3 regions of the Promicromonospora sukumoe genome follow, and region 3 is predicted to be linked to each of the others. Evidence: riboswitches for the same ligand, from Rfam matches in the RefSeq annotation. Region 3 holds a riboswitch; each other region holds the start of a gene.
What was found. Region 3 has a riboswitch for thiamine pyrophosphate ahead of thiM (hydroxyethylthiazole kinase). Riboswitches for the same ligand answer to the same signal wherever they lie in the genome.
Positions count from the first base shown of each region.

Region 1 (3,746 bases), 310 kb from region 3:
ACCGGGTGCCGTTCGTCCTGAACTACCACGCGTCCCACCTGGAGACCCAGGAGCCGGTCGAGCCGTACGCGGCGCTGCGCGACACCGAGGACTTCTGGCACACCTGGCTCGAGGGGTGCAGCTACTCGGGTCCGTGGTCCGACGCCGTGCACCGGTCCCTGATCACCCTGAAGGCGCTGACCTACGCCCCGACGGGCGCCATCGTGGCGGCGACGACGTCGCTGCCCGAGCAGCTCGGCGGCAGCCGCAACTGGGACTACCGGTACTGCTGGCTGCGCGACGCCGGGCTCACGCTGCAGGCCCTGATCGGCACGGGGTTCATCGACGAGGCCCGGCAGTGGCGGGCGTGGCTGCTGCGGGCCGTGGCCGGCGACCCCGCGGACCTGCAGATCATGTACGGGCTCGACGGGCGTCGTCGTCTGCCGGAGTACACGCTCGACTGGCTGCCCGGCTTCGAGGGCTCCGCACCCGTGCGGATCGGGAACGACGCCGCGAGCCAGCTCCAGATCGACGTGTGGGGCGAGACGCTGGACGTCCTGCACCAGGCGCGCGAGGCGGGGCTGGAGCAGGACGACGACGTCTGGCGGCTGCAGCGCGCCCTGCTGGAGCACCTCGAGGAGCACTGGGACGACCTCGACAACGGGCTCTGGGAGGTGCGCGGCCCGCGCCGCGCGTTCGTGCACTCGCGCGTCATGGCGTGGGCGGGCTTCGACCGGGTCGTGCGGGCGGTCGAGAAGTACGGCCTGGTGGACGAGCCCGTCGAGCACTGGCGCGAGGTGCGCGACCGGATCCACGCCGACGTGTGCGCCAACGGGTTCGACCCGGTGCGCAACACGTTCACGCAGTTCTACGGGTCCCAGGGCCTGGACGCGGCGCTGCTGCTCATCGGGCAGGTGGGTTTCCTGCCGTGGGACGACCCCCGCGTCGTCGGCACCGTCGAGGCCGTGCAGCGGGAGCTCGGCCAGGAGGGGCTCGTGCGGCGGTACCACAACGACGCCGACGACAAGGTGGACGGCCTGCCCGGGGCCGAGGCGACCTTCCTGGTGTGCAACTTCTGGCTGGTCGACGCGCTGCACGGCACCGGCCGCGTGCAGGAGGCCGTCGCCCTGTTCGAACGGCTGCTCACGCTGTGCAACGACGTCGGACTGCTCAGCGAGGAGTACGACGTGCGCACCGGACAGCACCTCGGCAACACGCCGCAGGCGTTCAGCCACCTCGGGCTGGTGAACAGCGCGCTGCGGCTGGGCCAGGCCGCCGTCGTCGGCTCCGAGGAACCGGAGCCCGAGCCTCAGCCGCGCGTGTCGCGCCAGGCGATCCACTCCTCGGCGGTCGACAGGTCGTAGTCCGGCCCGGTGACCCCGACGGTGAACAGGGTCGCCCCGGCCTCGACGAGCGCCTCGCCGGTCTCGGCGGGCGTGCCCTTGGCCTCGGCCGACCGCTCGACCAGCGTGGCGGTGTCCCGCCCGACGGCGGCGCCGTGCTCGTCGAGGATCGCCGACTTGCTCGTCAGGGTCTGCGCGTCGCCGAACGCGTGCCAGATGTCGGCGTGCTCGGCCACGATCCGCAGCGTCTTGCGCACGCCGCCGCCCCCGATCAGGATCGGGATCTCCCGCGTGGGCGCGGGATTGCCGGCCGCGAGCCGGGACTTGATACGCGGCAGGGCGTCGGCCAGGCTCGCGATGCGGGAGCCCGGCGTTCCGAACTCGTAGCCGAACTGGTCGTAGTCCTTCTCGAACCAGCCCGCCCCCAGGCCCAGGATCAGCCGCCCGCCCGAGATGTGGTCGACCGTGCGGGCCATGTCCGCGAGCAGGTCCGGGTTGCGGTAGCCGATGCCGCTCACGAGCGCGCCGATCTCCACACGCTCGGTCTGCTCGGCCCACGCGCCGAGCATGGTCCAGCACTCGAAGTGCTTGCCGTCGGGGTTGCCCCGCAGCGGGAAGAAATGGTCCCAATTAAAGAGAACATCGACGCCGGCGTCCTCGGCGCGGAGCACCGCGTCGCGGAGCTGGGAGTACTCGGCGTGCTGGGGCTGGAGCTGGACACCGATGCGGATCGGACGGTCTGTCATGGCCGCAGCCTACGACCGGCCCGTTCCGGTAGCCTCTGCCGCACGTGACACGGGGTGCCCCGACCGGGGCTGAGACCACACCCGTCGAACCTGATCCAGATCATGCTGGCGAAGGGATGTCCATCGTGACTTCTTCTGTTGTCCCCGTCTCCGCCTCGACTTCCGTCGAGGCTTTGGCCGACGCCGCTCCACCGGCCGGCCCGGCCGCCGTCCGCACCTTCACCGAGGAGGCCTGGGACCGCATCGCAGGCTGGCGCGACGCCGTCGACCACATGCCGTTCGTCCGGGCGCTCGCGGACGGCTCGCTGCCCGCCGAGTCCTTCGCGTTCTACCTCGCCCAGGACGCCGCGTACCTGCGCGAGTACTCGCGTGTCCTGGCGCGCGCCGCCCAGCTCGCACCCGACCCGGCCGCGCAGGGCTTCCTCGCCCGGTCGTCCGTCTCGGCGCTGGAGGTCGAGACAGCGCTCCACCGGGACTGGCTGGGCACGCACGCAGGGCTGGCCGCGGGCGAGATCGCGGCCGTCGAGCCCTCGCCCGTGACCGCGGCCTACACCGGCCACCTGCACGCCGCGGCGTCGGGCAGCTACGCGGAGACGGTCGCCGCGCTGCTGCCCTGCTACTGGCTGTACGCGCACGTCGGGAGCGTGCTCGTGGACCAGGCCCGCCACCGCCCCGGCGGCCTGGCCGGCCACCCGTACGCGGCCTGGATCGGCACCTACGGCGACGAGGGCTTCCAGGAGTCCACCCGCCAGGCCCGCCGCCTGGCCGACGACGCCGCACGCTGGGTCTCCCCGGAGGAACGGGCCCGCATGCTGCGGGCGTTCGAGGTCTCCTCCGTGCACGAGTACCTCTTCTTCGAGCAGGGCAGCACCTGCCCCACCTGGCCGACGCCGCCCGTTCGGGCCGAGACTAGGGGGTGACGCCGCCGACGGCGCCGACCCGAGGACAGGAGCACCGATGCCGAACTACAGCACCTCCGCCGAGATCGACGCGACCCCCGAGGAGGTCTGGGCGGTCCTGTCCGACGTCGAGCACATGCCCGACTGGACGCCGTCCATGCGGTCGGTCGAGATCATCGACGGGCCCAACCCGCCCGACGTCGGCACCCAGGTGCGGATCGAGCAGCCGGAGCTGCCGCTCGCGGTCTGGCTGATGGACGAGTGGGACCCGCCGCGGCACTTCGCGTGGATCACCGAGGCGCCCGGTGTGACCACGCAGGCGGAGCACCTGGTCGAGCCGCTGCCGGACGGCCGGTCCAAGGTGACGCTCGCGATCACCCAGACCGGCTCGCTGGCGTGGCTGGTCGGCGGCCTGGTGGGGAAGCGGACCCGGGAGTACGTCGACGCGGAGCTGGCCGGGCTGGAGGCCCGGGTGACGCAGAAGGGCTGAGGCCTGGGGCCTGGCCGGGCTTGGGCGCGCGGCCGCCGTCGGCCCGGGTCTCAGACGCGGGTCTCAGGCGCGCGTCGCGACCGCGAACACCCGGCGGAACGCCAGCGGCGTGCCGTGGGCGTGCTCGGGGTACGCCTCGCGCAGCGCCGCCCCGAACTCCTCCTCGAACTGGGCGCGCAGGGCCGGGTCCTTCGCCTCCAGCGCCTGGAGCGTGGGCTGGGCGCCGGTCGCGGAGATCCAGCGCAGCACCGGGTCCGGCCCGTGCAGCACGTGCGTGTACGTGGTCTCC
Region 1 covers NZ_JACGWV010000001.1:1,200,412-1,204,157, forward strand. Annotated here, with positions in the region: gene FHX71_RS05255 (glycoside hydrolase family 15 protein) at 1-1,343, shown strand, start outside; gene FHX71_RS05260 (LLM class F420-dependent oxidoreductase) at 1,289-2,068, opposite strand; TPP riboswitch at 2,109-2,202, shown strand; gene FHX71_RS05265 (TenA family protein) at 2,194-2,988, shown strand; gene FHX71_RS05270 (SRPBCC family protein) at 3,026-3,457, shown strand; gene FHX71_RS05275 (methyltransferase domain-containing protein) at 3,521-3,746, opposite strand, start outside.
Region 1: it holds a riboswitch for thiamine pyrophosphate, as region 3 does, so the genes downstream of both, FHX71_RS05265 (TenA family protein) here and thiM (hydroxyethylthiazole kinase) in region 3, are expected to answer to the same signal.

Region 2 (3,746 bases), on a different contig from region 3:
GGTGCGGCGCGCGGAGACGAGGTGCAGCGCGGCCTCGCGCCGCCGTCGGGCCCGCGCGGACACCGCCAGGGCCGCGGAGATGACGACGAGCTGCAGGATCGACAGCACGGAGGCCGAGCGCAGGTCCAGGAACTGGGTGGTGCGGGTCCAGATCTCGGTCTCGATGGTCCCGTAGCGCACGCCGCCGAGCACGAGCACCACCCCGAACGCCGTGGCGCAGAACAGGAAGACAACGGACGCCGCCGAGGTGATCGCGGGCGCGAGCGACGGCAGCGTGACGGTCCGGAACACCCGGGCCGGCGCCGCGCCCAGCGAGGCCGCGGCCTCCTCCGCGCGGGGGTCGAGCCGTTCCCACAGCCCGCCGACGGTACGCACCACCACGGACACGTTGAAGAACACGAGCGCGACGACGATCCCGGCGAGCGACTCCTCCAGCCCGAGGAACCCGAGCGTGCCGCCCGGCGCGAAGAGGGCCCGGAACGCGACGCCCACCACCACGGCGGGCAGGACGAACGGCACGGTCACGAGCCCGCGCGCCAGGCTGCGCCCGGGGAACGACCGCCGGTACAGCAGGTACGCGAGCGGCAGGCCGAGCAGCACCGAGAACGCGGTGCCGAGCACGGCCTGCGTGAGCGTGAGGCCTACGAGGCGCCACGTGCGCGGACGCGACAGCACCTCGGCGAAGCCGGTGAGGTCGAGCGCGCCGTCGGGCACGAAGCCGCGGACCACGAGCGCGGCCACCGGCCACGCGAAGAAGACGGCGAGGAAGCCGAGCGGGACCGCGACCGCCACCCCCCACAGGAGGGGCGCCGGCCGCAGCCCGTGCCTCAGAAGGCTCAAGCTCTGCCTTTGGTGGGCTGAGCCTGCGGCTCCGCTCCGGGCGGGTGCCTCGTTCCTCGGCCCCCACCCTGCGCTACGCCTCCGGCTCAGCCCACGACCGTCTCGGTCCACCGTTCGATCCACTCGTCGCGGTGCTCGCTCACGTCCGCGGGGTCCACCTGGAACGGGGCCTCCGCCTGCGGCGCGAACTGCTGCCAGTCGGCGGGCAGCTCCACGGCCGGGTCGGCCGGGTACATGTACATCGACTCGGGCAGCGCGGCCTGCACGTCGTTCGTGAGCAGGAAGTCGACCAGCGCCTTGGCGCCCTCGGGGTTGTCGGACCCGGCGAGCACGCCCGCGTACTCGACCTGCCGGAAGCAGGTCTCCAGCAGCGCGCTCGTGGTCGACGCCGACCCGTCCTCCGTCACCGTGAACGCCGGCGACGTCGCGTACGACAGCGCGAGCGGACGCTCGCCGCCCTCGCCCGCACCCGAGAAGTCCACGTAGTAGGCGTCCTCCCAGGAGTCCGCGACCTTGACGCCGTTGTCCACGAGCGAAGTCCAGTAGTCCTCGAACCCGTCCTCGCCGAACGCCCCGATCGTCGCCAGCAGGAACGCGAGCCCCGGGGACGACGTCGCCGGGTTGGACACCACGAGCAGGTCCTTGTACTGCGGGTCGGCGAGGTCCTCCAGGGTCGTCGGCACCTCCAGGCCGGACTCCTCGAACCACGCCTCGTCGGCGTTGACGCAGACGTCGCCCTGGTCGACGGGCGTGAGCGCGCCGCCGAGCTGCTCAGCGCCCTCGGGCAGGTCGGCGGGGGTGTACTCCTCGACCACGCCGGCCTCCAGCGCCCGGGACGCGAAGGTGTTGTCGATGCCGAAGACGGCGTCGCCGAGCGGGGCGTCCTTGGTCAGCACGAGCTGGTTCACCAGGGTCCCGGCGTCGCCGGCGGCGCTGACCTCGACCGTGGTGCCGGACTCCTGCTCGAACTGGTCGATCAGCTTCTCGTCGAGCGCCCAGGAGTCGTGGGTCACCAGGGTGACGGTGTCGCCCGCGGCGGACGAGTCGTCGCCCGAGCCGGACCCGCCGGAGCACCCGGCGAGCAGCAGGGCCACGGACAGCGCGGCCGCAGCAGTAGGGATGGTGCCCCCGTGGGCACCGGAAAGACGCAACATCGTGCCTCCGACTTCCTCCGCCGGTGTCAACCGGATCAGGTTCAAGGGTCTGCGGTGATCCGCACTCTCAGCGCCGTCGGGGCGCTCCCCTGTCGTTTCCATGCAGCCTAGTCGGCCGTCGAGGACTACGGTGTGGAGATGGCCCAGATTGAGACGGAACAGACACTCGGCGAGAAGGTCGGCACCCTCGCTCTGACGATCGCGGCCGGCTGGGTCGCCCAGAAGGCTGTCAGCATGATCTGGAAGGGCGTGACCGGAAACGACGCGCCCAACAAGCCGGACGACCCGGAGCTGGACCTGCTGCAGGCGACCGTGTTCGCGGCCGTCGCGGCCGGAACCGCGGTGTTCGCCAAGCGGATCGCCGCAAAGGGTGCGCACCGTGCGGCCCTGCGGATCGCCGCGCGCCGCACCGCTGTCTGAGACGAGAACCTACCGGGCGGCCGTGCCGCCCGGTGCTCGTGCTGCCCTGTGCTCGTGCTGCCCGGTGACCGGACGTGACACCCTGGTGCCGTGAGCTTCACGCACCTCGATGACCGCGGCCAGGCCCGGATGGTCGACGTCACCGCCAAGCAGCCGACCATCCGCTCCGCGACGGCCTCCGGCCTGGTCCGGTGCGGCCCCGACGTCGTCCGGGCGCTGCGCGACGGCGCCGTCCCCAAGGGGGACGTGCTCGCCGTGGCGCGCATCGCGGGCATCGCAGGCGCCAAGAAGACGCCGGACCTCCTGCCGCTGGCGCACGTGATCGGCGTGCACGGCGCGGCGGTGGACCTCGAGGTGACCGACGACGGCGTCGCCGTCACCGCGACCGTCCGCACCGCCGACCGCACGGGCGTCGAGATGGAGGCGCTGACGGCCGTCGCGGTCGCCGGCCTCGCCGTCATCGACATGGTCAAGGGGCTCGACAAGTCCGTCTCGCTCGCGGACGTGCGCCTGGAGCGCAAGACCGGCGGCAAGTCGGGCGACTGGGTGCGTGCCGAGTGATCACGGTCCGCTACTTCGCGGGCGCCCGGGAGGCGGCAGGCCGCGCCACCGAACAGCTCGACGGCCCGACGTCGGTCGGCGCCCTCCGCGGTGCCCTCACCGCGGCCCACCCGGCCCTGGAAGCGGTGCTGCCGAAGTGCGCCCTGCTCGTCGCGGGCGCCCGCACGACGGCGGACGAGACGCCCGTCCCGGACGGCGTCACGGTCGACGTGCTCCCGCCCTTCGCGGGCGGCTGACCCGCAGGGCTGACCCGCGCGGCTGACGCGTCCGGCCGGGCCAGGCCGGCGCCGGGCTAAGCCGGCGCCGGGGCGGGGTGGTCGCCGCCGTCGAGCTGCGACCGGACGTGCGGCCAGAGGCCGAGCACGACGTCGAGTCCGTCCTTCACGCCCCCGGACGAGCCGGGCAGGTTCACCACGAGCGCGCGTGTCCCGTCGGCGCCGCGGGCCACGCCCACCAGCCCGCGCGAGAGCGCGGCGGTCGGGATCCCCGCGGCGGTGCCGCGCTGGCGAACGGCGTCGGCGACGCCCGGGACCTCGTAGTCCAGCACCTCGCGCGTGCCCTCGGGCGTCAGGTCCCGGGGCGTGATGCCCGTGCCGCCCGTGGTGAGCACCAGACGAGCGCCGGCGTCGAGCGCGGTCCGCAGCACGTCACGGACCGGCTCGACGCCGTCGGGTACCAGATGGGTGACCAGGTCGGTGAACCCCGCCTGCCGGAGGATCCGCGCCGCCGTGGGACCGGACCGGTCCTCGGCCTCGCCACGGGCACAGCGGT
Region 2 covers NZ_JACGWV010000002.1:1,269,381-1,273,126, forward strand. Annotated here, with positions in the region: gene FHX71_RS22805 (ABC transporter permease) at 1-831, opposite strand, end outside; gene FHX71_RS22810 (thiamine ABC transporter substrate-binding protein) at 927-1,994, opposite strand; TPP riboswitch at 1,990-2,095, opposite strand; gene FHX71_RS22815 (DUF4235 domain-containing protein) at 2,133-2,414, shown strand; gene moaC (cyclic pyranopterin monophosphate synthase MoaC) at 2,505-2,975, shown strand; gene FHX71_RS22825 (MoaD/ThiS family protein) at 2,972-3,211, shown strand; gene FHX71_RS22830 (MogA/MoaB family molybdenum cofactor biosynthesis protein) at 3,268-3,746, opposite strand, start outside.
Region 2: it holds a riboswitch for thiamine pyrophosphate, as region 3 does, so the genes downstream of both, FHX71_RS22810 (thiamine ABC transporter substrate-binding protein) here and thiM (hydroxyethylthiazole kinase) in region 3, are expected to answer to the same signal.

Region 3 (3,746 bases):
GACGCGCGGGGCGACGTCGGCGAGGGGCGCGGCTTCGGCGCGAGTCGCGACGGCGGAACGGCCGACGTCGGGACTGCGGAGGCGGGGCGTCTGCTCGACATCCGCGAGCCCCACCGCATCCCGCCCGGACCCGCTCACGACGCGGCCGCCGTCCCGCCCGAACCCGTTCACGAGGCGCTCCCGTCCCGTCCGAACCCGCTCACGACGCCGCCCCCGTCGCCGCCCGCGACCGGGCCTCGGAACCACGCCCAGCCCGCGCCTCCGCCCACGCCCGCGCCAGCTCCCGCGCCGCGGCCGCCGGGTCGGGCCGTCCGCAGACGGCGGAGACGACGGCGCTCCCGGCCGCCCCCGCCTCGTGCAGCGCGCCGACGTCGTCGGCCCGCAGTCCGCCGATCGCCACGCAGGGCAGGCCCGTGGCGGCCGTGACGTCGCCGAGCCGCGCGAAGCCGATCGCTGGGCGGGCGTCGGACTTCGTCGCGGTGGGCCGCACCGGCCCGACTCCGAGCAGGTCGACGGTGCCCGGGGGCAGGCCGGCCGCGTCCTGCGCCTCCTCCGGCGTGCTGACGCTCAGCCCCAGGTGCCGGTCCGGGCCGAGCAGCCGCCGCGCCGAGACGGGGTCGAGGTCGCTCTGGCCCACGTGGGCGCCGTCGGCGTCGATCGCGAGCGCGACGTCCACCCGGTCGTCGACCACCAGCGGCACGCCGCGCGGCCGGAGCAGGGCGACCAGGGCGCGGCCGAGGTCGACGAGCTCGCGGGTCGTCGCGCCCGGGTCGCGGAGCTGGACGGCGGTCACTCCGCCGCCGACCGCCGCGCCCACGGTGGTGACGACCCCGGCGGGGCCGCCGCACTGCGTGGTGTCGGTGACGAGGTAGACGGTCGGGTCGAGGAGCCGGGCGCTCACGCCTTGGCCCGCGCGGGCTCGGCCCCGGCCTCGGCGGTCGACGCGGCCCCTGCCGACGCGGACCCGTTGGAGGCAGCCGGCTCGTTCACCAGCCCGGCGCCGAACCCGACGGCCTCGGGATCGACGTCGAACATCCGGTCGACCAGCTCGACGGCGAAGCTGCCGGGCGTCGTCGACGTGGTCCGGTCGGCGGCCACGCAGAGCCAGGCGGTCGCTGCCGTCGCGGCGAGCAGACGGTCCTCGGTGACGGCGGCGCACGCCGCGACCAGGGCGCCGAGCGAGCAGCCGACGCCGGTGACGCGCGTCATCAGGGGCGTGCCCGCCTGGATGCGCACCACGCGGTCGCCGTCGGTGAGCAGGTCGGACGCGCCGCTGACGGCGATCACGGCGCCGGAGGACCGGGCCAGGCCGAGCGCGACGTCCCGCACGCCGTCGGGCGTGTCCAGGGAGTCGACGCCGCGGCCGCCGGAGCCGCCCGCGAGCGCCTGGATCTCGGACGCGTTGCCGCGGACGACGGCGGGGCCGCGGGCGAACAGCTCGGCGGCGAGCCGGGTGCGCAGCGGCAGGGCGCCGATGGCGACGGGGTCGAGCACCCAGGGCACGCCGGCGGCGGTGGCGCCGTTGACGGCGGCCCGCATGCCGTCGGCCTGGCCGCCCTCGACGGTGCCGAGGTTGATCAGCAGGCCGCCGGCGGCGCCGGCCATGACGGGCGCCTCCTCGGGGTCGGCGACCATGGCGGGCGCGGCGCCCGCGGCGAGCAGGACGTTCGCGGTGAAGTTGGTGACCACGACGTTGGTCACGCAGTGCACCAGTGGGGCGGTGTCGTGCACCGCGGTGACGACCGACGCGACGGCGTCGGGCAGGACGGAGCCCATGAGGCGTTCCCTTCGCTAGCACTACCTAGATCAGGTTCCACGGGTGCATCTCAGCCGGGCGGATGCCCGGCGCCCCGCGCCAAGTGGGCCCACCCTAGTCGCGGACGGCGTTCGTCCGAAACCGTCTCCGGGGGGTGGGGTGCTAGTTGGGCTCCGGCGGCCCTCCACCACGAAACAGCAACGATGGTGCGCTTCTACCCAGCGATTACGCCCGGAAACAGGCCAGTTCCGGGCGCAATGACTGGGTAGAAGCGCACCATCGCCGACCGCTCGACCACCGCACGCTCAGAGCCGCGTCCACGCCTCGCTCAGCACACCCCGGAGGATCTGTTCGATCTCGTCGAACTCCGGCTGCCCGACCGTCAGCGGCGGGGCGAGCTGCACCACCGGGTCGCCTCGGTCGTCGGCGCGGCAGTACAGGCCGGCCTCGAAGAGCGCCGGGGTGAGGAACCCGCGCAGCAGCCGCTCGGCGTCGTCGCCCGAGAACGTCTCCCGGGTGACCTTGTCCCGGACGAGCTCGATCGCGTAGAAGTACCCGGCGCCGCGCACGTCGCCCACGATCGGCAGGTCGTGCAGCCGCTCCAGGGTGGACCGGAACGCGGGCGCGTTCTCCTTGACCCGCCCGGTCAGGTCCTCCTCCTCGAAGAGGTCGAGGTTCGCCATGGCGACCGCCGCGGACACCGGGTGCCCGCCGAACGTGTACCCGTGCGCGAACGTCGTCGACCCGTGGGCGAACGGCTCGTACACCCGGTCGGAGACCAGGCAGGCGCCGATCGGGGAGTAGCCCGACGCCATGCCCTTGGCGCACGTGATCATGTCGGGCACGTAGCCGAAGTCGTCGCACGCGAAGATCGACCCGATCCGGCCGAACGCGCAGATCACCTCGTCGGAGACCAGCAGCACGTCGTGCCGGTCGCAGATCTCGCGCACCCGCTCGAAGTAGCCGGGCGGAGGTGGGAAGCAGCCGCCGGCGTTCTGCACGGGCTCGAGGAACACGGCCGCGACCGAGTCCGGCCCCTCCGTCTCGATGAGCACCTCGATCTGGTCGGCCGCCCACCGGCCGAACGCCTTCGGGTCGTCGCGCAGGTCCTCGGACGCCCGGTAGATGTCGGTGTTCGGCACCTTGAACGCGCCCGGGACCAGCGGCTCGAACGGCGCCTTGAAGCCCGGCACGCCCGTCACGGACAGCGCTCCGTGCGTGGTGCCGTGGTACGCGATGTTCCGGGAGATCACCTTGTACTTGCCCGGCCGGCCCTGCAGCTTCCAGTACTGCTTGGCCAGCTTGAACGCCGTCTCCACGGCCTCGGAGCCGCCGGTCGTGAAGAACACGCGGTTCAAGTCGCCCGGCGCGAGGTCGGCCAGGCGTTCGGCCAGGTCGATCGCGGGCGGGTGCGCGAACGACCATAGCGGGAAGTAGGCGAGCTCGCCCGCCTGCCGCGCCGCGGCCTCCGCGAGCACCCTGCGGCCGTGCCCCGCCTGGACCACGAACAGCCCGGAGAGCCCGTCGATGTACCGGCGTCCGGCGGCGTCCCACACGTGGTGGCCCTCGCCGCGGACCAGCGTCGGCACCCCCGCGTCCCAGGCGGACTGCCGCGTGAAGTGCCCCCAGAGATGCCGCCGGGCGGCGTCGTCCCGCGCGGTGCCGCGCGGCGTGACGTTCGCCCCGCCGGGCACCGCCCCGGGCGCCTCACCAGGCGCGCCCCCGGGCGCCCCACCAGGCACGGACACAGAGCTTCCGGTCATCGTGATCCCCCGTCGTGGAGCGGCGTCGCGGCTGACCCGACCAGGCTATGGCGTGTCAGACGCACAGGTCACCCGAGGGACCTGTATGTCTGACACGGCGAGCGCCGCCGCGGCAACACTCACCGCCGGCTCGTCCAGTTGAAGACCGCCCACCCCGTCACCAGCGCGCCCACGGTGACCAGCGCCGTGGCCGTGACGGCCTGGATCGGGCCGATGAGCGACGCGTC
Region 3 covers NZ_JACGWV010000001.1:893,195-896,940, forward strand. Annotated here, with positions in the region: gene thiE (thiamine phosphate synthase) at 200-901, opposite strand; gene thiM (hydroxyethylthiazole kinase) at 898-1,776, opposite strand; TPP riboswitch at 1,766-1,863, opposite strand; gene FHX71_RS04000 (aspartate aminotransferase family protein) at 2,062-3,519, opposite strand; gene FHX71_RS04005 (hypothetical protein) at 3,639-3,746, opposite strand, start outside.